DNA from 3 places in the Pelagerythrobacter sp. Soil_C_18 genome. Region 1 is predicted to be linked to each of the others. Evidence: predicted binding sites of a transcription regulator. Region 1 holds the regulator's gene; each other region holds the start of a gene.
What was found. Region 1 encodes LexA, which represses DNA repair genes until DNA is damaged. Its sites were predicted from a motif close to GTTCCNCNCTTGTTCT; they were not measured.

Region 1 (7,244 bases):
AAGTGGCAGATCCGCACGGCGGACGACTTCTACGCCAACGTCGGCGACCGTCCGGCCTTCGGCACACAGAGCGGGCCGATGCTGGTGATCGACGGCAAGCTGCACCCGGAAATTTCGGAAGACGGGCCGAGCAAGGCGATCCGCAACGGCGTCGGCATCGATGCACAAGGGCGCGCGCACTTCGTCATCTCGGAAGGACCGGTGAGCTTCGGGATTCTCGCGCGATACTTCCGCGATGGGCTCAAGACGCCCGACGCATTGTTTCTAGACGGAAGCGTCAGCGCGCTGTGGGACCCTGCGACCGACCGCCTCGACAACCGGGCACCGATCGGACCGATGATCGTAGTCGAGCACAAGGACAAGCCATGATCCAGATTGCATACGAGCGCACGCTCTATCCGCCCATCGAGCCGAACGAGACCGGAATGCTCGACGTCGGCGACGGACACACGATCTACTGGGAGCGCATCGGCACGCGCGGCGCCAAGCCGGCCGTGTTCCTCCACGGCGGCCCCGGTTCCGGCTGCAGCGACACGCAGCGCCGGCAGTGGGATCCGGAACTTTACGACATCCTGCTGTTCGACCAGCGGGGTTGCGGCCGCTCGACACCGTTCGCGAGCCTGGAGAACAACACGACGTGGGATCTCGTCGCCGACATGGAACGGCTGCGCGAGATGTGCGGTCACAAGACCTGGCAGGTCTTCGGCGGGAGCTGGGGCTCCACCCTCGCGCTCTCCTACGCCCAGGCACATCCCGAGCGCGTCAGCGAACTCGTGCTGCGCGGCATCTTCCTGTCGAGCCAGGCGGAACTCGACTGGCTCTATACCTACGGCGCAAGCGAGCTCTATCCGGAAGCCTGGGCCGACTTCATCGGCCTGATCCCGGAGAACGAGCGGGATGACGTGGTCGAGGCCTATCACCGCCGCCTCACCAGCGATGATCACGCCACCAAGCTCGCCGCCGCAAAGGCATGGAGTATGTGGGAAGGCATGACGGTAACGCTGCTGCCCGACCCTGCGATGCTCGAGGAATTCACCGAAGACGATCACGCAATCTCTATCGCACGGATCGAGAACCATTATTTCCGCCACAAGTGCTGGCTCGATGAAGGCCAGCTCCTCGTCAACGCACACCGCCTGAAGGGCATCCCCGGCGTCATCGTGCAGGGGCGGCACGATTGCTGCACTCCGCCCGCCGCGGCTTGGGCGCTCAAACAGGCCTGGCCCGAGGTGGACCTTCAGATCGTGCCCGACGGCGGCCACCTGTTCACCGAGCCAGGCATCACCGACGGCCTCGTCCGCGCCAGCGACCGGTTCGCGGGGAAGCAGGCGTAGGCCGGTAGCTCTCTCCCGTTGACCCAAGCTGCTATCTCCCCCCGGAAAGGGAGGAGAGCAATCGACACCCCAATAGCTTTCCTTGCTTGATCGCGCGCGGCCGAACCACGAAGACCTCCGACATGATCCTCGTCATCGACAACTACGACAGCTTCACCTTCAACCTGGTCCATTACCTGATGGAGCTGGGGGCCGAAGTCCGCGTCGAGCGCAACGATGCGCTGACGGCGGCGGAGGCGGTCGCGAGTGGGCCCGCGGGCGTTCTGATCTCTCCCGGACCGTGCACGCCGAACGAAGCCGGGATCAGCCTCGATCTCGTCGCCGCCTGCGCGGACGCCCGCCTGCCGCTGCTCGGCGTTTGCCTCGGCCACCAGGCGATCGGGCAGCATTTCGGCGGGCGCGTCGTGCGCGGCGGGCTGATGCACGGCAAGACCTCGCCGGTCGAGCACGACGGCACCGGCGTCTTCGCCGGCCTGCCTTCCCCCTTCACCGCCACCCGCTACCACTCGCTAATCGTCGAGGACGTGCCCGAGGTTCTGACGGTCAACGCAACCAGCGAGACGCCCGGGCTCGACGGCACGAGCGTGATGGGCTTCCGCCACGTCGAGCTGCCGATCCACGGGGTTCAGTTCCACCCGGAGAGCATAGCCACCGAGTACGGCCACGCGCTGCTCGCCAACTTCCTCGCGATCTGCGGGATCGAAGCCAAGGTGCCCGCATGAAGACGCTCCCCGAGGCCGAGCCCCACCTCTCCGAAGCCGAGGCCGAGGAAGTCTTCGGCTGGATCCTCGACGGCGAGACCAGTGAGGAGGAGATCGCCCGGTTTCTCATCGAGATCACCGAGCGCAGCGAGACGGCGGACGAGATCGCCGGCGCGGCGCGGGCGCTCCGTGCGCGGATGATCCCGGTTGCGGCGCCGGACAATGCCGTCGACTGCTGCGGCACCGGAGGCGACGGCCATCACACGCTCAACGTCTCGACCGCCGTGAGCCTCGTCGTTGCGGCCGCGGGCGTGCCCGTCGCCAAGCACGGCAATCGTGCGGCCAGCAGCAAGTCCGGCGCAGCGGATACGCTGGAAGCGCTCGGGCTCGATATGGAAGCGGCTGGAAGAACAGCCGAAAAGACATTGGCGGAGCTGGGAATTTGCTTCCTCTTCGCGAAGAACCACCACCCCGCGATGGGACGGATTCAGCCGCTCCGTCAGCGGCTCGGCCGGCGCACGATCTTCAACCTCATGGGCCCCCTGTCGAACCCGGCCGGCGTGCGGCGTCAGTTGATCGGCATCGCCCGCCCCGGCTACGTGCCGATCTACGCAGCGGCCAAGGCCAGGCTCGGGACCGAGCGCACCTTCATCGCCTCGGGCGACGAGGGGCTCGACGAGCTGAGCCTCGCCGGCGGCAATGAGGTGGCAGAAGTCGTCGGCAACGATTTCGAGATGCGCCGGGTCGATGCTTCGATGGCCGGTCTGCCGCATGCCCCCGTCGAGGCGATCCGCGGCGGGGATTCGCTGCACAATGCCAAGGCGCTCAAGGCGCTGCTGATGGGCGCGCCGGGCCCCTATCGCGACGCTGTGCTGCTCAACGCGTCGGCGATGCTGATCCTCGCGGGCTCGGCTCGGGGATGGGAGGACGGTGCAGCGATCGCCGCGGAGTCGCTGGACAGCGGCAATGCGGGTACCCTGCTCGATCGCTGGATCGAAATGGCGCGTTAGATCGTGCGACGAACGCAAGCTGCCACACGGAAACCGGACGATGAACAAGCTCGACGAAATCTGCGCCACCAAGCGTGAGGAAGTCGCTGCCCGCAAAGGGCTCGCCACGATCGAGGATCTCGACCGTGCCGCGCGGGATGCCGGGCCGCCGCGGGGCTTCGCCGACGCACTTGCGGCCAAGGCGCGGAACGGGTTCGGCCTGATTGCGGAAATCAAGAAAGCTTCGCCGTCCAAGGGTCTGATCCGCGCCGATTTTCGCCCCGCCGAACACGCTTTGGCCTATCAGGCGGGAGGCGCCGCCTGCCTCTCGGTTCTCACCGACGCGCCCTACTTTCAGGGGCATGAGGATTTTCTGATGGATGCGCGCGCGGCCTGCGACCTGCCCGTGCTGCGGAAGGACTTCATGGTCGACCCATGGCAAGTCGCCGAGGCGCGCGCGATCGGAACCGATGCAATTCTCATCATCGTGGCCGCGCTGGACGATGGCGCAATGGTCGAGATCGAGGCGGCCGCGCTCGAGCGCGGCATGGACGTCCTGGTCGAGGTTCACGACGAGGCGGAGATGGAGCGTGCGAGCGCACTACGCTCGAGGCTCATCGGAATAAACAACCGCGACCTCAAAACCTTTCGCACCGATCTTGCCGTGACCGAGCGCCTCGCGCCCCTCGCACCGGAGGATGCGCTCTTGGTCGGGGAGAGCGGAATCGAGCGCCATGCGGACTGCGAGCGCCTGGCTGCGGTGGGCGTGCGTTGCTTCCTCGTGGGCGAGAGTCTGATGCGGCAGCCCGATCTCACCGCCGCGACGCGGCAGCTTCTCCTCGGCTAACGGCCGGATGTCGAGACGAAAGCGGAACGGATGTTCTCTACTATCGACTCCAGAATGGCGGAGTTGCTTGACTTCACCAAATCGGTTGCCTAATTGTTCCGCATTCGTTCGCAACCTGGACGAGCGTGTCAGGCGACCGAGGAGACTTCGCCATGCTGACGGCAAAGCAGCACGAGTTGATCCGTTTCATCCAGCAGCGGCTGGAAGAAACCGGCATTTCCCCTTCGTTCGAGGAGATGAAGGAGGCGCTCGATCTCAAGAGCAAGTCGGGCGTTCATCGCCTGATCTCTGCGCTCGAGGAACGCGGCTTCATCCGCCGCCTGCCCAACCGCGCTCGCGCGCTCGAAGTGCTCAAGCAGCCCGAAGATGCGACACCCGCCGCGCGCAGCGCGAAGGGTGACAATATCGTCGAACTGCACCGGGTCGCGCCAGCGCAGCCGAGGCCTGCAAACGACGTAATCGAAATTCCGCTCCACGGCCGCATCGCTGCGGGTGTGCCGATCGAGGCGATCGAGGGGCAAAGCAGCTTGCCCGTCCCCGCCGCGCTGCTTGGACCGGGCGAGCACTATGCACTCGAGGTTTCGGGCGATTCGATGATCGAAGCCGGCATTTTCGACGGCGACTTCGCGCTCGTGCGCCGTACCGACATGGCGCGGGATGGCGAGATCGTGGTGGCACTCGTGCGCAACGAGGAAGCGACGCTCAAGTACCTGCGCCGGGAGAACGGAATGATCCGGCTCGACCCGGCCAACGGCAGCTACGAACCGCAGATCTACCGACCTGACGAAGTGCAGGTGCAGGGCAAGCTTTCGGGATTGCTGCGCCGTTACCACTGATCGCCGAGCAAATGGCGGCGACACTGCTCGATCGTTGATCTAGCGCCGCGTGCCGCGCCACCAGCCATGTTCGCCCTGCCCCTCGGCGACCGTCTCCATGCGCGGCTCGTCTAGGTAGAGCGCGAGCCCACCCGTCCCGCTGAGCAGGCGTCGATCGGCCTTTAGCCAGCGGGGGCGGCAACTGCGCGGAAGAAAGCGGTCGGCGACGACGATATCGGCGCGGTCGCAGGCAGCGGCAAGCGCCCGTTCCTCCACCATGTCGCGGCCACGCGCCATCAGCAGCGTCCAGCGCCTCTCGCCGCGGTCGATTGCAAGCCTGCAGAAATCGCGGCTGCAGCGCGCACCGGCCCAGCGGCTGAGTGGAACCGGTTCGCCCTCCAGTCCCGCGAGTTCCAGGAGATTGTCGCGCGCGAACTCGCTGCGGGTATCGCGCAGCATCAGCAACCGGTCGCCCTCGCCTGCAATTCCGACGTGCCGCCCATCGCCCGAGATGAGCACGTCCGGCGCGGGCGTCCCGATGAGCAGGATCGTTCCGAGAGCTGCCGGCGCGAGGCCGAGCAGCCGCGCCCGCCCTCGCCAGAGCGCCAGCCATAGTCCGCCGGCAACGAACAGCGCGATGGTCGCCAGGTCCATCTGGGGCGCAAGCTTTACCGCTCCGGGCTGCGCGGCGGTGAAGTGCGCGATGGCGAGCAGCAGTTCGAGGGATTTGCCCGCGAGCCACCAGACAGGCGCGCCCGCTCCAGCGAGATCGAGCAGCAAGGCAAATGCGATCAGCGGCATCGATACGAAAGTGACCAGCGGAATCGCGATCACGTTCGCCAGCGCGCCGTAAAGACCGGCACGATGGAAATGAAACAGCACGATGGGCATCAGCGCTATCTCGATCACAACGCCCATGAGCAGCAGCATCCCGGCGCGCCGCGCGAACCGGACGATCCAGTTCTCCTCGCGTGGAGAAAGGAAAGCCTGCACCGGCGCGCTGCCATGCAGCGCGACGATGGCGAGCACCGCCGCGAAGCTCATCTGGAAGCTGGGCCCGACGAGCGACTCCGGCCACAGCAGGAGCACGGCAACGGCGGCCACCGCCACCATTCGCATCGACAGCGGCTCGCGTCCGAGCGCCAAGGCAATCAGCACGAGCACGGCGCCGATGCAGCTTCGCACCGTCGGTACCTCCGCACCTGTCAGCAGCGTGTATCCGACGCCTGCTCCGGCCGCGATGGCTGCGGCAACGACCGGCAGCCGCACGCGCAACGCAAGCCACGGCCAGAGCGAGAGGAGCTTGATGGCTAAAAGGTAAGCCGCCGCGATCACCGCGCTGACGTGAAGTCCGCTGATCGACAGCAGGTGCGTCAATCCGGAGTCCCGCATCGCCTCCTCGTCGGCACGGGTTATGGCTCCTCGATCTCCACTCGCGAACGCCGCCGCGATCGTGCCAGGTGAGCCCGACAGCCGCTCGCGCACGTGCGCGGCCAGCACGCGCTGAACCCCCGCCAGGCTGCTCGCGCCGCGGCCAGGCTGCACGATCTCGATCTCTCCGATCAGCGATCCCGTCGCTGAGAGCCCCTGGAACCATGCAGTGCGCGCAAAATCGTAGCCGCCCGGCAGCATGGGGGGCGACGGTGGCATCAGCCGAGTTCGCAGGCGCACGACCGCACCCTCCGCCAGTCCCGGCTGGTCCGCCGCGAGCGGCACGTTGATCCGCACCTTTCGCGCACGCGCCGCCTCCGCATCGCGGTACGCCAGCACGAGACGCAGGCGGTCTTCCGCCGGCTGGTCGATCCGTTCGAGAACCCGCGCCTCGATCCGTTCGACCCGGGGATAGGCGATCGGCTCCGCTCCCACGACCGCGGAACGCAGCCACACAATAGCCATCCCCGCCGCGACCACGATCGCCAGCGAAATTACGGCCAGGCGCAAGTTGGCCCGATCGTCCCGATCCCGCCACAGGGCCTGCGCCGCGATCGCGGCGAGCGTCGCAAGGGCGATAACGGCGATCCACTGCCATGGCACCGGCAAAAGGAACCAGACACCGATCCCGGCGGCGAAGGCGACGGCGAGCCAAGGCCCGCGATCAAATCCTGCCACGGCGAGAAACGTCTCGATCCGGTCCACCGCACTGGACAAACGCGCCGCGCTGCGCCAATTGCGCTGCGCTGCAGCATTGGCCTCTTCGGGCCCGCCCCCCAACGGCACCTCGGGCACCCCCGTCGCCATGGGAGACATAGGAAAGGATCACGTCGGATATGGCAAGCGATAGCGGACAGGTCGTGACGCGCTTCGCTCCATCGCCGACCGGATTCCTTCATATCGGCGGCGCCCGCACCGCGCTATTCAACTGGCTTTACGCCCGCCATCACGGCGGCCGGGCGCTGCTGAGAATCGAGGATACCGACCGCAAGCGCTCGACTCCGGAAGCGATCGAAGCGATTCTCGACGGGCTCGCGTGGCTCGGCCTCGAGTGGGACGACGACGTCGTGTTCCAGTCGGAACGCGGGGCCCGCCACGTGGAGGTGGCCGAGCAGCTCCTCGCCGCA
Region 2 (7,244 bases), on a different contig from region 1:
ATGGGCAAGATCTTCGAGCCGTTCTTCACCACCAAGGAGCAGGGCAAGGGGACCGGGCTGGGGCTGTCGACCGTCTACGGCATCGTCAAGCAGTCGGGCGGGTTCATCTTCTGCGACAACCTGATCGGGGTCGACGGCCGCCCGCAGGGCGCGCGGTTCACGATCTACCTGCCGGTGCACGGGGGCAGCGCGCCGCACCAGCCCCGGCCGGCGCCGGAAGAGCCGCAGGCAACCAGCGAATGGTCGGGCGGCGGGCGCGTGCTGCTGGTCGAGGACGAGGACATGGTCCGCGCCGTCGCCGAGCGCGCGCTATCGCGCGCGGGCTACAGCGTGACCACGGCGGCGGACGGGGAAGAGGGCCTCGCCGCGATTGCCGAGGGCGGCGAATTCGATCTCGTTCTGAGCGACGTCGTCATGCCCGGAATGGACGGCCCGGCCATGGTTCGCGCGATCCGCAAGGTGCGGCCGAACCTGCCCGTGCTGTTCATGTCGGGCTACGCCGAAGAGCAGCTCCGCAGCGAGATCGACCTCGCCGACATGCACTTCATCGCCAAGCCGTTCAGCGTGCAGGAGATCGGCGATAAGGTCGCACAGGTCCTCGGCGCTGTGCATCGCTAGGGGCGATTGGCGGTGGACCGCGTGGTTCACGCGCCGTAAAACCGCTCCTCGGCAAAGTCCATGGACTTGGCAGGGGGAGGGTTCGCGTGAAGACGTATCGCTTGTTGGCCGCACTCGGAGCGGCCCTGCCGCTCGCGCTTCTCGCCACCGCGGCTTCCGCGCAGACCGATCCCGACGAAACCGCGCAGGGCGACGTTTCGGTCACGATCTACAACAACGGCCAGGCGCTGGTGCAGGACGTGCGGCAGCTACCGATTGCCCGTGGGCGTAGCCGGATCGAGTTTCCCGATGTCTCCGCGCAGATCCGGCCCGAGACCCTGAGCTTCGCGGCAGAAGGCGCGGCGATCGTCGAGCAGAACTTCGACTTCGACCTGCTCACCCCGGCGAAGCTGATGGAAAAGGCGATCGGGCAGACGGTGACACTGGTGCGCACCAACCCCGCTACCGGCGTCGAGACGCGCGAGCGCGCGACGGTGCTGTCCACCGCCGGCGGGGTGGTGGTAAAGATCGGCGACCGCATCGAAGTGCTGCGCGACGACGGCCTGCCGGTGCGCACCGTGTTCGACCGGGTGCCGCCCAACCTGCGCGCCCGGCCGACACTGTCGGTTACGGTCGAGAGCGACCGGGGCGGCACGCGCCCGGCCTCGATCCGCTATCTCACGCCCGGGCTCGGCTGGTCGGCGGACTACGTCTCGCTCTACGACGAGGCGACCGGCGCTATCGACATGCAGGGCTGGGTGACGCTGACCAACCAGACCGGCACGACGTTCCATCAGGCCGACACGCTGCTGGTCGCCGGAAGCCCGGGATCGGCGGTGTCCAGCAACCGGCGCTATCCGCCGCCGCCTCCGCCGCGGCCCGGCATGGTTCGCCCGGGCACGGAGAGCTCGGGCCGAGAGCAGGTCGGCGAGTTCTATCTCTATCCGATCGAGAGCCGCACCACGATCGCCAACAACCAGACCAAGCAGGTCAGCTTTCTCGACGTGCAGGGCGTCCCGGCGCGCAAGGTCTATGCGCGGACCGTGGGCTGGCTGGCGAACGACGATGCGCCGGTGAACGTCTCGAGCGAGATCGCCTTTTCGTCCTCCCGGCAGGGCGGGCTCGGTGATGCACTGCCGGCGGGGACAGTGCGCTTCTACCAGCGCGACAGCCAGGGCACGCCGCAGTTCATCGGCGAAAACGCAATCGGCCACACGCCGATGGGCAGTGAGCTTTCGCTGCGCACCGGTGACGCGTTCGATATTTTCGTCCAGGCCGAGGTCGAGAGCCGTGAGACGATCACCGCTGCCGAGTGGGAGCGCAGCGCCCGCTACCGCGTGATCCGTGACGGCGAGGTGGTCGAGCAGGTCGAGGTCGAGCGGCCGACGGACTTCTACCGCACGACGATGCGCTACACGCTGACCAACGCCAAGGCCGCACCGGTCGAGATCGATCTGGTGCAGGCGGGGCTCGACCGCGGCTGGTGGGGCAACGATTACCGCGTGGTCAGCGAGGACATTCCGGGTCAGCAGCTCAATGCCGACCGGCGCAAGTGGGTGGTCCCCGTGCCGGCCGAGGGCGAGCGCGTGGTCCGCGTGACTTACGAAACCCGGTACTGAGCGGCGCCGGGCGATGCGGCGCGCCGCATTCCTCCTCGCGCTGATCGCCGCCTCCGCCGCCGCGCAGGCGCGCGAGACGGTCGATGCTTCGGCGCCGGTCGCGCTCGCGGTAACCGTCTACCGCGATCCTGAACGCGGGCCGGACGAGGCGATGGACCGTGCCTTCCCCGAAGGCTTCGCGATGATCAGCGAGACGCGCACCGTCACCCTGCCTCCGGGCGAGAGCACGGTGCGCTTCGAAGGCGTCGCCGAGGGGATGGTGGCGGTCTCCGCGATCGTCACCGGGCTGCCGGGCGGGACGATCGAGAAGAACCGCAATGCGGAGCTGCTTTCCCCCGCGGCGCTGGTGAACGGCATGCTCGGCAACCGGGTGACGATCACGCGCACCAATCCGGCCACCGGCGTGGCGGAAAGCGAATCCGCGATCGTCCGCACCCGTGCCGACGGCGGGCTCGTGCTGCAGACGGGCGAGGGGTTCGAGGCGGTGCGCTGCGCCGGCTTGCCCGAGAAGCTGACGTTCGATCGCATTCCCGCGGGGCTCTCGGCGCAGCCCGTGTTCTCAATCGATACCCGCGATGCGAACGGCGGGACCTATCGGGTCGTGCTGACCTATCTCGCCTGGGGCTTCGACTGGCAGGCGAACTACGTGGCAATGCTGGGCGAGGGCGACGGCCGGGGCGGGGTCGAGCTCGGGCTGACCTCCTGGCTCACCCTGCTCAACGACAACGGGCAGTCGTTTCCCGGCGCCGAGCTGATGGCGGTGGCCGGCCGGCTCAACGTCGAGAGCGACTACGAGAGTTTGGCTGAGCCGCCCCGTGCGGAGCCGCTGCGGCTGACCTGTTACCCGATCGGCAGCACGGCGAGAGGGTCGCCGGTCGGTTATCCACCTCCGCCCCCTCCGCCAGCCCCACCCCCGCCGCCGACGGCGGATGCGATCACCGTCACCGCATCGCGCGTGCAGAGCATGGAGGCGGCCCCCGCGATCATGGCCACCGAGGAGGAGCTCGGCGATCTGAAACTCTACCGCGTGCCGGAGCCCGTCACCGTGTCGGCCAAGGGGCTGAAGCAGGTTGCCTTCCTGCAGAAGGACGAGGTCGAGGGCGAACTGATCTATGAGATCGGATGCTGGGCGAATCGCGTGAGCGACGAAGAGTTTCGCCCGGCCGAACGGCTGCTGGCGACGGTCAACGATGAAGCCCACGGCCTCGGCGTGGCGCTGCCTTCGGGCGGCGTCGCGGTGTTCGAGCCATCGTCCCACGGCCCGCTACTGGTCGGGGAGGAGCGCCTGCGCGACTATGCGCGCGGGCAGGACGTCGAGATCGCGCTTGGCACAAGCAGCCGGATACAGGTCGCCTGCACGCGCACGAGCAAGCACGATCCAGGGATAGAACCCGAGAAATGGGTGCGGATGGAGGCCGAGATCGCGAATGCCCTCGACCATCCGGCGCGTCTGCGCATTAGGCTCGGCACAGCGGCCGATTGGGAAGTTCGCGGGCGCGGGCTGCGGATCAAGGACGGTGAGCGCGTGATCGAGACGACCATTCCCGCCAATTCGGATCGAAAAATCCGCTGGCGAGTCCGCTCGTCGCACCGCTGACCGCCAAGAGCCGGCGGAAATCCGTCATTTTTCGGCTTGGTGAAAAAATTACTGTTCCACTCTTGTTCTGCCGGAACAAAGCGGATACATAGCTCATCAGTCGATAACGGGAACGAAGCCCTAGGCAAGCGAAGGAGCCCATGCGATGGCGGCCGAACTGAAGCTGGTTGAGAAGGAAAGCAACGTGGACCGTCAAAAGGCGCTCGACGCCGCACTGGCACAGATCGACCGGGCATTCGGCAAGGGTTCGGCGATGAAGCTGGGCCAGAAGGAAGCGATGCAGGTCGAATCGATTTCGACCGGTTCGCTCGGTCTCGACATTGCACTCGGCGTCGGCGGCTTGCCGCGCGGCCGGGTGATCGAAGTCTACGGGCCGGAAAGCTCGGGCAAGACGACGCTTGCGCTGCACGTGATTGCCGAAGCGCAGAAGAACGGCGGCACCGCCGCGTTTGTCGATGCCGAACACGCGCTCGATCCCGTCTATGCCAAGAAGCTGGGCGTCGACATCGAGGAATTGATCGTCTCGCAGCCGGACACTGGCGAGCAGGCGCTCGAGATCACCGATACGCTGGTGCGCTCGAACGCGATCGACGTGCTGGTGGTCGACTCGGTCGCTGCGCTGGTTCCGCGCGCTGAGATCGAGGGCGAGATGGGCGACAGCCATGTCGGCCTCCAGGCCCGTCTCATGTCGCAGTCGCTGCGCAAGCTCACCGGATCGATCAGCCGTTCGAAGACCATGGTGATCTTCATCAACCAGCTGCGGATGAAGATCGGCGTCATGTACGGCAATCCGGAAACGACCACCGGCGGCAATGCGCTCAAGTTCTATGCCAGCGTGCGGCTCGACATTCGCCGCACCGGCCAGATCAAGGATCGCGACGAAATCGTCGGCAACTCGACCCGGGTGAAAGTGGTCAAGAACAAGGTCGCCCCGCCGTTCAAGCAGGTCGAGTTCGACATCATGTACGGCGAAGGCATCTCGAAGATCGGCGAGATCCTGGATCTCGGCGTCAAGGCCGGGATCGTGGAAAAGTCGGGGAGCTGGTTCAGCTATGACTCGATCCGAATCGGCCAGGGCCGCGAGAACGCCAAGCAGTACCTCAAGGAAAACCCCGAAGTTTGCGACAGGTTGGAAGCCGCCATCCGCGGCCGGACCGACGCGGTCGCCGAGGAGATGATGACGGGTCCGGACGCGGACGACTGACATCATCGCTTCAAGCGGGTGCCGCAGGGCGCCCGGGAAAACGGGAAACCGGCGTGCGCATCCATACGGGGCACGCCGGTTTTTCTTTGGCGGAAAAGGCGGCCGCGCAGGATGGACCATCCGCGACCGTGGTCCGGTGACGATTTCCGCGGTGGAGATCGCGGGTGTGTTGGGGGACGATCCACGAGGCGATCCGTGGCCGCGACGGGGGCGACGGCCCCGACTATGTTCAGCGGACAACGATCCCCGCGAACGATCTCGGATAATCATCTGCGATAGCGATCCCTGATAGCGACCCCAAGAGCGTCCGCCGCCCGAGCGGAGGCTGGGCCAGATAATCTTCGTGATCGTCCGCCAGGCCGACCGCTGCCGTGCAACGTAGACGGCCATGGCTTCCCGGTTACGATGAGCGAATGCCGATTCGCGAGACAACCCAGGTCCCGCCCAACAGCAGCCAAGGAGCGTATATCCATGACCGACAAGGCCGAATGGGAAGGACGCGTCGGGCGCACCTGGGCGGCCGAGTGGCAGCGCACCGACCGCAGCTTCGCTGCCTTGACCGAGCGCCTGTTGGGCGCCGCGACCGGTGCTGCCATCGCTCAGGCGCTCGATATCGGCTGCGGGGCGGGTGAAGTATCCCTCGCACTCGCGCGCGCGAATCCCGACGCGCAGGTGGTCGGGGTCGACGTCAGCGATGAGCTCCTCGCCGCCGCCCGCGTGCGGGGTGCGGACCTGCCGAACATTGCCTTCGAGCTCGGCGACGCCGCGCGCTGGACGCGTGCCGGCTTCGCACCCGATCTCCTCGTGTCGCGGCACGGCGTGATGTTCTTCCCCGAACCGATCGCCGCCTTCACGCATCTTGCCCGCCTTGCGGCCGCCGGCGCACGGCTCGCCTTCACCTGCTTCCGCGACCCGTCTGAGAACGCGTGGGCGAGCGGGCTCACCGCCTTGCTGCCCTCGGGTCTCGGCGTGCCGCCGCCGCCCGGCGAGCCCGGGCCGTTCGCCTTCGCCGACAAGGCACGGGTCAAGCGGATCCTTGCCGAAGCGGGGTGGCGGGACGCAGCGTTCGAGGCGATCGATTTCCCCTATGTTGCCGGGGGCGGGTACGATCCGGTCGAGGACGCGCTCTCCTACTTCCTTGCAATCGGGCCCGCGGCGCGCGCGGCGGCGCAGATGGAGAACGGCGAACGCGCGCAGTTCATCGAGCGCGTGCGGGCGTTCCTGCACGATCATCTCGAGGACGGCCGGGTCGCGCTGCAAGCGGGCGCCTGGCTTGTCACGGCGCACGCCCCCGACGGCTGATCGCCCGCCTGCCTGGGGGAATGCGCCTTAATCCGCTTGTCGCACCGCGCTCCAGCAACTAACTGCGCTGCATGATTTCGACCAACGACGTTCGCCGGTCCTTCATCGACTATTTCGCGGGTGCCGGCCACGCGCCGGTGCCGAGCGCGCCGCTGGTGCCTTACAACGATCCCACGCTGATGTTCGTCAACGCGGGCATGGTGCCATTCAAGAACGTGTTCACCGGGCTCGAAGCACCGCCCGCGTCGACTGCTGTGTCGAGTCAGAAATGCGTGCGCGCCGGGGGCAAGCACAATGACCTCGACAACGTGGGCTACACTGCGCGGCATCACACGTTCTTCGAGATGCTCGGCAATTTCTCGTTCGGCGACTACTTCAAGGAACAGGCGATCGAGCACGCCTGGACCCTGCTGACGAAGGAATGGGGCCTCGCGCCCGGGAAGCTCACCGCCACCGTCTACCACACGGACGACGAGGCGTTCGATCTGTGGCGCAGGATATCGGGCCTGCCCGAAGAGCGGATCATCCGGATCGCGACGAGCGACAACTTCTGGTCGATGGGCGACACCGGCCCCTGCGGCCCATGCAGCGAGATCTTCTACGATCACGGCGAGCATATACCCGGCGGTCCTCCGGGCTCGCCCGATGAGGACGGCGACCGCTTCATCGAGATCTGGAACCTCGTGTTCATGCAGTTCGAGCAGTCGGCCGACGGTTCGCGCGCCGCTTTGCCCAAGCCAAGCATCGACACCGGCATGGGCCTCGAACGCATCGCCGCCGTCATGCAGGGCGTGCACGACAACTACGACATCGACACGTTCAAGGTGCTGATTGCCGCGAGCGAGAGCCTGACCGGCGTTGCCGCCGAGGGCGAGCGCCGCGCCAGCCACCGCGTCATCGCCGATCACCTGCGCTCCAGCGGCTT
Region 3 (7,244 bases), 400 kb from region 1:
GGCGCGGCGCCTTCCAGGCGATGGTGACCGGTCCGGAGGATCGCCGCTGGCACGATGGCTTCGTCGCGCAATACCCGAACAGCGCAGCGTTTTTCGAGATGATCAAGGACCCGGATTACCAGCAGGCTGTCGTCAATCGCACTGCTGCGCTGGCAGACAGCCGCCTCGTGCGCTTCAAGCCGGGCGAGGGTGGGGAGGGGTTCTGACGGCGCCTTTCGGTAGCGTCCGGGAGCGGTGTGGATTATTATTCGCTCCACAAAGGTGACGCGCGATGAATTCCGATGTGCGAATGTCCACCGCGAACGTGACCCGCATCGCCGCGTGGTCGGCCGCTGGCCTTGTCCTTTGCGCGCCGCTTGTCGCAATGCAGTTCACCAGCGAGGTGGACTGGACGGCTTTCGACTTCATCGTTGCGGCAATCATGCTGGGCACGATCGGACTGATCGCGGAAACCCTGTTTCGCCAATCGGCCAAGCTCGCATACCGCGTTGGAGCAGGTTTCGCGCTCGGTGCCGTACTCTTCACCGTCTGGGCGAACCTGGCTGTTGGGATCGCAGGGAACGAGGCCGATCCGTTCAACCTTCTGTACTTCGGACTGCTTGCGCTCGTTGTCGTTGCGGCGGTGCTGGTGCGGTTCCGAGCATCGGGCCTGACGCTCACCTCCATCGGCGCAGCAGGGGGTCTCGCTCTTTTGGGGGCGGTAGCCGCGTCGCGCGGTTATGCGATCTGGCCGCAGACAATCGTGCTCATGCTCCCCTGGATCGCCGCAGCCGTATTCTTCCGTCACGCGGAGCCGTCACACACCGCTTAGAGTAGCCGCATCTGCCCGCCGATCTCCGGCGGCCTGAACTGCGAGCAATCGAGCTCGAACCGTTCCTTTCCGATTCCCGCGCGTTTGCAGGCGATGCGGAAGCGGGCGCGGAAGAGGTCGGCCCACACGCCGCTCGGCTTCATACGGGTGAAGAAGTCCGGATCGTTGTCGCGCCCGCCTCGGATCGAGCGGACGATCGACATGACCTTGTCGCCGCGCTCGGGGAAATGGACCGAGAGCCATTCGCGGAACAGCGGAGCGACCTCGTGCGGCAGGCGTAGCGGTATCCAGCCGGCCGAGCGCACGCCGAGCGCGGCCGCGCGCGCGACGATCTCCTCCATGAATTCGTCGGTGATCGCGGGGATGATCGGCGCGATCGAGCAATGCGCCGGTACGCCCGCCTCGACCAATTTTCCCAGTGCCGCGAGGCGCTTCGCCGGCGCGGCGGCACGCGGTTCGAGCTTGCCCGACAGCTTGGGATCGAATGTGGTGATCGAGATCGCCACCGCCACCAATCGCCGCTCGGCCATTGCAGCGAGAAGATCGAGATCGTCGAGCACACGGTCGGACTTGGTGGTGATCGTGACCGGATGGCGCGCATCAAGACACACCTCCAGGATCTGGCGGGTAATGCGGTAACGCCGCTCGATCGGCTGGTAGGGATCGGTGTTGGTGCCCATCGCGATCGGGCGAGGGCGGTACTTCGGCTTCGCCAGCGTCTCGCGCAGCAGTTGCGCGGCGTCGGGCTTGGCAAAGAGCTTGGTCTCGAAATCTAGGCCCGGCGAAAGGTCGTGATAGGCATGCGTCGGCCGCGCGAAGCAATAGACGCAACCGTGCTCGCAGCCGCGATAGGCGTTGATGGAGCGATCGAACGCGATGTCGGGCGAGCGGTTGAAGGAAAGGATTGTCTTCGGCCGCTCCTCGGTGACCGTCGTGCGCAGCTTCACCGGTGGGCCGTCGAGCGCCTCCATGTGGTCGCGCCAGTCGCCATCTGCCTCGCGTGCCGCCAGCCCGAATCGCGTCGGCACCGCGCCCGACTGGGCGCCACGGCCGTGGACTTCTGGGTCGAGGCGGCGTTCCATTTTGTAGAACATATAAGGAACATTGCCGCAGCGCCAGTTTGTTTTTCATGCAAAGGCGCGAAGAGGCTGTCGTCTCACCTCTCCCCGGGCCCAATGGTTCACACGAAGACACGAAGATGGCGCGCCTGCGGCGAAGCCGAGCTCCGATTCTTGCAGACGAGCTTGGTGCGACGGCGCGGTGAGAGTGCGCCACCGCGTGCCGCGCTACATCTTCGTGTCTTCGTGTGAACAACGCTCGGACGCCCGACGCCATATCCGAGGCCGAACCTCTTCGCGCCTTTGCGCCTTTGCGTGAAAAATTACGCCACTCGCTGGCGCGGACGTGAAGAGGCGGTCACTCCCGCGCTGTCACGCGCACTCCGCCGCCGCCAGAGAGTTCGGGGAAGGTCGGCCACAGTCCCTGCGCGAGCGCGGTCCGGCTCTCCGACGCACCGCCCGCCTGGCGCTCGTACATCCAGTAGTTGCGCATGACGATCGAGACGTAGCCGCGCGTCTCCCAATACGGGATGCTCTCCATGTAGAGCAGCGGATCGCCGAGATCGCGCACTTCGGTGTTCCAGCGGCCGATCGGCGTGAGGCCTGCATTGTAGGCGGCCATGACCTTCGGCAGCAGCCCGCCCGTCGCCGGCGCGTCGCGGAGCATCCGGAGATGCGCTTGCCCGAAGGCGAGGTTGATCTCCGGCCGCGCGAGATCGCTGGGCGAGCCGGCAACGCCGAGCCTGCCCGAATGGTCTATCGCCGCAGCGGGCATGATCTGCATCAGGCCGCGTGCACCCGCCGGGCTGACGGCATCGGCGCGGAAAACCGATTCCTGCAGCGTGTGCGCGTAGGCGAGCGCGGGGTCCACCTTCCATCCGTTGACCGGCGCCCATCGCGGTGCGGGATAGCGCAGTGCCGGCTCGGCCGCCGCGCCGCGCGGGGCATTGTGGGCCATCCAGAGCTGGGTGGAGGGCAGCCCCATGTCGCGCGCGAGGCGTGAGAGCTCGTCGTAATTCTCGGGATTGCCGATCCGTGCCTCGTGCCGCAGGACCTCGTCCGCCAGATCGTCGCGCCCGATTTCCGCAAGCGCGATGGCGATCCGCACGTTCTCATTCTCGCGCAGCTTCTGCCAGTCCTCCATCGCGAAGTCGGCGCCGGCGTGCGTCTGGGGCAAAGCCTGGCCGAGCTGCTCGCGGGCGAGCATGCCATAGAGCGTCTCGTCGAACCGCGCTGCACCGCGCAACTGCTCGTCCGCCCCTTCCGGGTTACGGCAGCGGACCAGTGCGCGGCTTGCCCAATAGAAGGCAGCCGCGGTGAGTTCGTTGTTGGTCGATCCGCTGGCGGCCCGCCGGAAGGCATCCGCCGCCATGTCGCAATCGCCCATGCGCCAGGCAGCGAGCCCGGCGACCCAGTCGCCTTCCGCCACCCACGCGCCGGACCCCTGCCGCGCCGTCAAGGCCAGCGCCAGCGCGGCGGGATCGTTGTTCTCGATGTAGTAGCTCCACGCGACGCGCTGGCGCCATTCGGCGCGCGCGGGCGGGCTGAGCAGGGCATCGACGCCATCGAGCAGCAGACGTGCGCCGCCGGGGTCGTCGTTGGTGATCCGCTCCAGGATCGCCGCGCGCACGTCGCTCGGCATCGTGCCGTCGCCGACAGTGGCGGGGCGCACTCGCTTGGAAGCGTAGGGCTGCCGCACGAAACTCCGCTCTTGCGGCAAGTACGGAGCCGACATGAGCCCGCGGGTCAGGCCGAGATTGCCCATCTGCTCGGCCTGCGGCAAGCGGCTGCCCGAGGCAAACCAAGCCTGGATGGCCGGAAGTTCGACCCGGGGGCTGTTGGCGGCGAGATAATATTCGGCGCGCGCGACCTGGTGCAGCGGCCCGTCGCCGCGTTCGGCGAACATGGCCTGGACCCGCGCCCAATCCTCGCGGTCGATCGCCTGGAAGAGCTGCGAATAGTATTCGCCGTCGGGCCGGCTCAGCAGTTGCGGGACATTGCTGTTGAGAGCGCGGGAGCGGAAATATTCCGCGCTGCTGTTCGCTGCGGCCGGTGCCGCCACGATCGCGGACGCGAGAACAGCGGCAACCGCTGCCGCCAGCTTCCAACCCCGCTTAATCCGTCCGTCCGTCGCCATACGTCCAATCGAGCCAGCATCGCCAGAACCGCTCGCGCCGCTTCGCTGAACGGAGCATATCCGCGAGCCCTCCGGCCCCCATGGCAGGAATGCTTCGCCCTTCATGGTTAAATTCCGGTAAAATTGCAGGACGTTGCGCCATGTCGTGTCCCAACAGCGGTGGGATGTTGCGCCCGAGGAAGAGGATACGCCGGGGTTCGGCCAGGCCCATCTGGTGGGCGAGCAATTCGCCGAACCCGGCGGAACGGATCGCGCTCCAGTCAGGGGCAGGGTCGTGGCGCGGCAGAAGGGACGCGAGATAGACTGCATCGGCGGCAATGCCCGCTGCGCGCAGGAACCCCTGCAGGAGCGCGCCCTCCGGCCCTGACAGGAGCCGTTCGCCGTCGCTGTCTTCCGGCTGGTTGACGACGATCATCAGCGCCGCCCGGGCCGGCCCCACGGGCGCCACACGAGGAAAGGCGCCGCCGTGGTCGAGCGTGTCGGCGGTGAGCCACCATTGACGAAATGCCGCGAGATCCTTCGGCCAGGCGGAGCGGTCAGCGTCGATTTTCGGCGGCGCTTCCGCCTGCGGTGCCAGCGGCGCGGGAGCCGCCGCCACTGGTATGGGAGCCGGCTCGGCCGCTTCGTCCTCCGGCGGAGCCAGCCAATCCGTAGCGTCCTCGGCGAAATCGCAATCGACGCCGGCCTCGCGCCACCAGTCGAAGGCGGCGGCCAGCTGGTCGGGAAGGGGCGGGGGCGGGCGTTCGGCCATCTCGGCTGCGGTCTTGACCTGCCCCGCCGCAGCAATCAAGGCATGATCCAAGCCTCGTCAACGCAATATTCGAAGGACCGAACCGGAAATGAGCGAACGCGAATCGATGCCGTGCGACGTCGTGATCGTCGGCGGGGGCCCTGCCGGCCTCGCCGCGGCGATCCGTCTCAAGCAGATCAACGATGCGCTCGAAGTCGTCGTTCTCGAAAAGGGATCGGAGATCGGCGCACACATCCTCTCGGGCGCAGTGGTCGATCCGATCGCGCTCGACGAACTGCTCCCCGAATGGCGCGAGCAGAACTGCCCGATGGCGGAAACGCCGGTGACCGACAACTGGCACTGGATCCTGGGCAAGTCGGGCAAGTGGTCCATGCCGCACCTGCTGATGCCGCCGTTCCTGTCGAACGATGGTTGCTACACGGGGTCTCTCGGCAATCTGACCCGCTGGCTCAGCGAGCAGGCTGAGGCGCTGGGCGTGATGGTCTTCCCGGGCTTCCCGGCCGCCGACGTGCTGTTCGACGAGAGCGGCGCGGTTGCCGGTGTGGTGACGCAGGACATGGGCGTCGCCGCCGACGGCAGTCACAAGCCCGACTACCAGCCGGGCATGGAGATCCACGCCAAGTACACCCTCTTCGCCGAGGGCGCGCGGGGCAACCTGACCAAGCGGATGAAGGCGAAGTTCGACCTGGAGGCGGATTGTCAGCCGCAGGTCTATGGGCTCGGCGTCAAGGAGTTGTGGGACATCGATCCCGAGAAGCACGTCCCCGGTCGCGTGATCCACACACAGGGCTGGCCGCTTTCGGAAAGCGACACCTGGGGCGGCGGTTTCCTCTACCATCAGGCGAACGGACAGGTCGCGATCGGCTTCGTCACCGCGCTCGACTACGAGAACCCCTACGTCTCGCCGTTTCACGAATTTCAGCGCTGGAAGCACCACCCGGCGATCCGTGAGTACCTCGAAGGCGGCAAACGCGTCGCCTACGGCGCGCGCGCGATCAACGAGGGTGGTTGGCAGTCTGTGCCGAAGCTGGCGTTCCCCGGCGGCACGCTGATCGGCTGCGCTGCGGGTTTCGTCAACGTGCCGCGGATCAAGGGCAGTCACACCGCGATGAAGAGCGGCATGCTGGCCGCGGAAGCAGTCGCCGCTGCGATCTCGGACGGAAGCGAAAAGACCGAGCTGTCGGATTACGACGCCGCCGTCCGTTCGAGCTGGATCGCGGACGAGCTCAAGAAGGTGAAGAATGCGCAGCCCGCCGTCGCCAAGTTCGGCGGCGACATCGGCACGGCTCTCGCCGGAATCGACATGTGGATGCGCACGCTCGGCATCGGCCTGCCGATCACGATGAAGCACACGCCCGATTACACGCACACGCACCGGGCCGACCTTCACCGGCCGATCGACTATCCCAAGCCCGACGGCGTGATCAGTTTCGACCGGCTCACCTCGGTCTCCTATTCCTACACCAACCATGCCGAGGACCAGCCCTGCCACCTCAAGGTCAAGAACATGGCCTTGCAGGAGGCGAGCGAGCTCGGGGTCTTTGCCGGCCCTTCCGCCCGCTATTGCCCGGCCGGCGTTTACGAATGGGTCGATGTCGAGGAAGGCGATCCCAAGTTCGTCATCAACTCGCAGAACTGCGTCCACTGCAAGACCTGCGACATCAAGGACCCGAACCAGAACATCGAATGGGTGACGCCCGAGGGCGGCGGCGGTCCGAACTATCCGAATATGTGAGGAATTGCAGGCGGTGTGCGGATCTTTCTCTCTCCCCTTCAGGGGAGAGATACGCAGGCTTGGCGCGAAGCGCCTAGCCGGAGTTGAGAGGGGGGCATTTGGCGTGCGCGACATCCCCCTCTCCCAACCCTCTCCCCTGAAGGGGAGAGGGCTCTGATGCGCGAAACCGCCTACGCCAAGATCAACCTCGCGCTGCACGTCCGCCGGCGGCGCGCGGACGGCTATCACGAGCTCGAGACGGCCTTCGCCTTCGTTGACGCGGGCGACGAACTGACCGCGCGCGCTGCGGCGCAGGACAGTCTGACGGTGACCGGCGAATTCGCCGGAGCGCTCGACGATCCGTTCGGCAACATCGCCGCCGGGGCGCTCGGCAAGCTGCCGCGCGCCGACGGACTGGCGGTGACGCTGGACAAGCGCCTGCCGGTCGCCGCCGGGCTCGGAGGTGGCTCCGCCGACGCCGGCGCGGTGTTCCGCATGATCCGCGAGCGCTACGGCTTGCCCGACGACTGGCAAGAGCGCGCCGCCCGTCTCGGAGCGGATGTTCCGGCCTGCGTCGAGAGCGAGGCCTGCATCGGGCGCGGCACCGGGACGGAGCTCGCGCCGCTGGAGAACGACCTCGCGGGAACGCCCGTGCTGCTGGTGAACCCGCGCGTGCCGCTTGCGACGGCGGCCGTGTTTGCGGCCTGGGATGCAAAGGACCTGGGTCCGCTGCCCGATGGCCCCGCGTCGCAGGCCATGCGCGAGGGGCGCAA

Region 2: the regulator LexA is predicted to act here: its motif matches at 3,867-3,882, upstream of recA (recombinase RecA).
Region 3: the regulator LexA is predicted to act here: its motif matches at 1,899-1,914, upstream of AC3A5N_RS05805 (PA0069 family radical SAM protein).

The regions. Positions count from the first base shown of each region.
Region 1 covers NZ_JBDGIU010000002.1:442,528-449,771, forward strand. Annotated here, with positions in the region: gene AC3A5N_RS07790 (phosphodiester glycosidase family protein) at 1-369, shown strand, start outside; gene pip (prolyl aminopeptidase) at 366-1,334, shown strand; gene AC3A5N_RS07800 (anthranilate synthase component II) at 1,457-2,056, shown strand; gene trpD (anthranilate phosphoribosyltransferase) at 2,053-3,045, shown strand; gene trpC (indole-3-glycerol phosphate synthase TrpC) at 3,086-3,871, shown strand; gene lexA (transcriptional repressor LexA) at 4,024-4,707, shown strand; gene AC3A5N_RS07820 (ComEC/Rec2 family competence protein) at 4,747-6,924, opposite strand; gene gltX (glutamate--tRNA ligase) at 6,954-7,244, shown strand, end outside.
Region 2 covers NZ_JBDGIU010000006.1:196,834-204,077, reverse strand. Annotated here, with positions in the region: gene AC3A5N_RS13735 (hybrid sensor histidine kinase/response regulator) at 1-618, shown strand, start outside; gene AC3A5N_RS13730 (DUF4139 domain-containing protein) at 705-2,216, shown strand; gene AC3A5N_RS13725 (DUF4139 domain-containing protein) at 2,230-3,813, shown strand; gene recA (recombinase RecA) at 3,959-5,017, shown strand; gene AC3A5N_RS13715 (class I SAM-dependent methyltransferase) at 5,489-6,319, shown strand; gene alaS (alanine--tRNA ligase) at 6,391-7,244, shown strand, end outside.
Region 3 covers NZ_JBDGIU010000002.1:44,916-52,159, forward strand. Annotated here, with positions in the region: gene AC3A5N_RS05795 (DUF1330 domain-containing protein) at 1-206, shown strand, start outside; gene AC3A5N_RS05800 (hypothetical protein) at 305-811, shown strand; gene AC3A5N_RS05805 (PA0069 family radical SAM protein) at 808-1,893, opposite strand; gene AC3A5N_RS05810 (lytic transglycosylase domain-containing protein) at 2,228-4,006, opposite strand; gene AC3A5N_RS05815 (uracil-DNA glycosylase family protein) at 3,984-4,757, opposite strand; gene AC3A5N_RS05820 (electron transfer flavoprotein-ubiquinone oxidoreductase) at 4,846-6,492, shown strand; gene AC3A5N_RS05825 (4-(cytidine 5'-diphospho)-2-C-methyl-D-erythritol kinase) at 6,649-7,244, shown strand, end outside.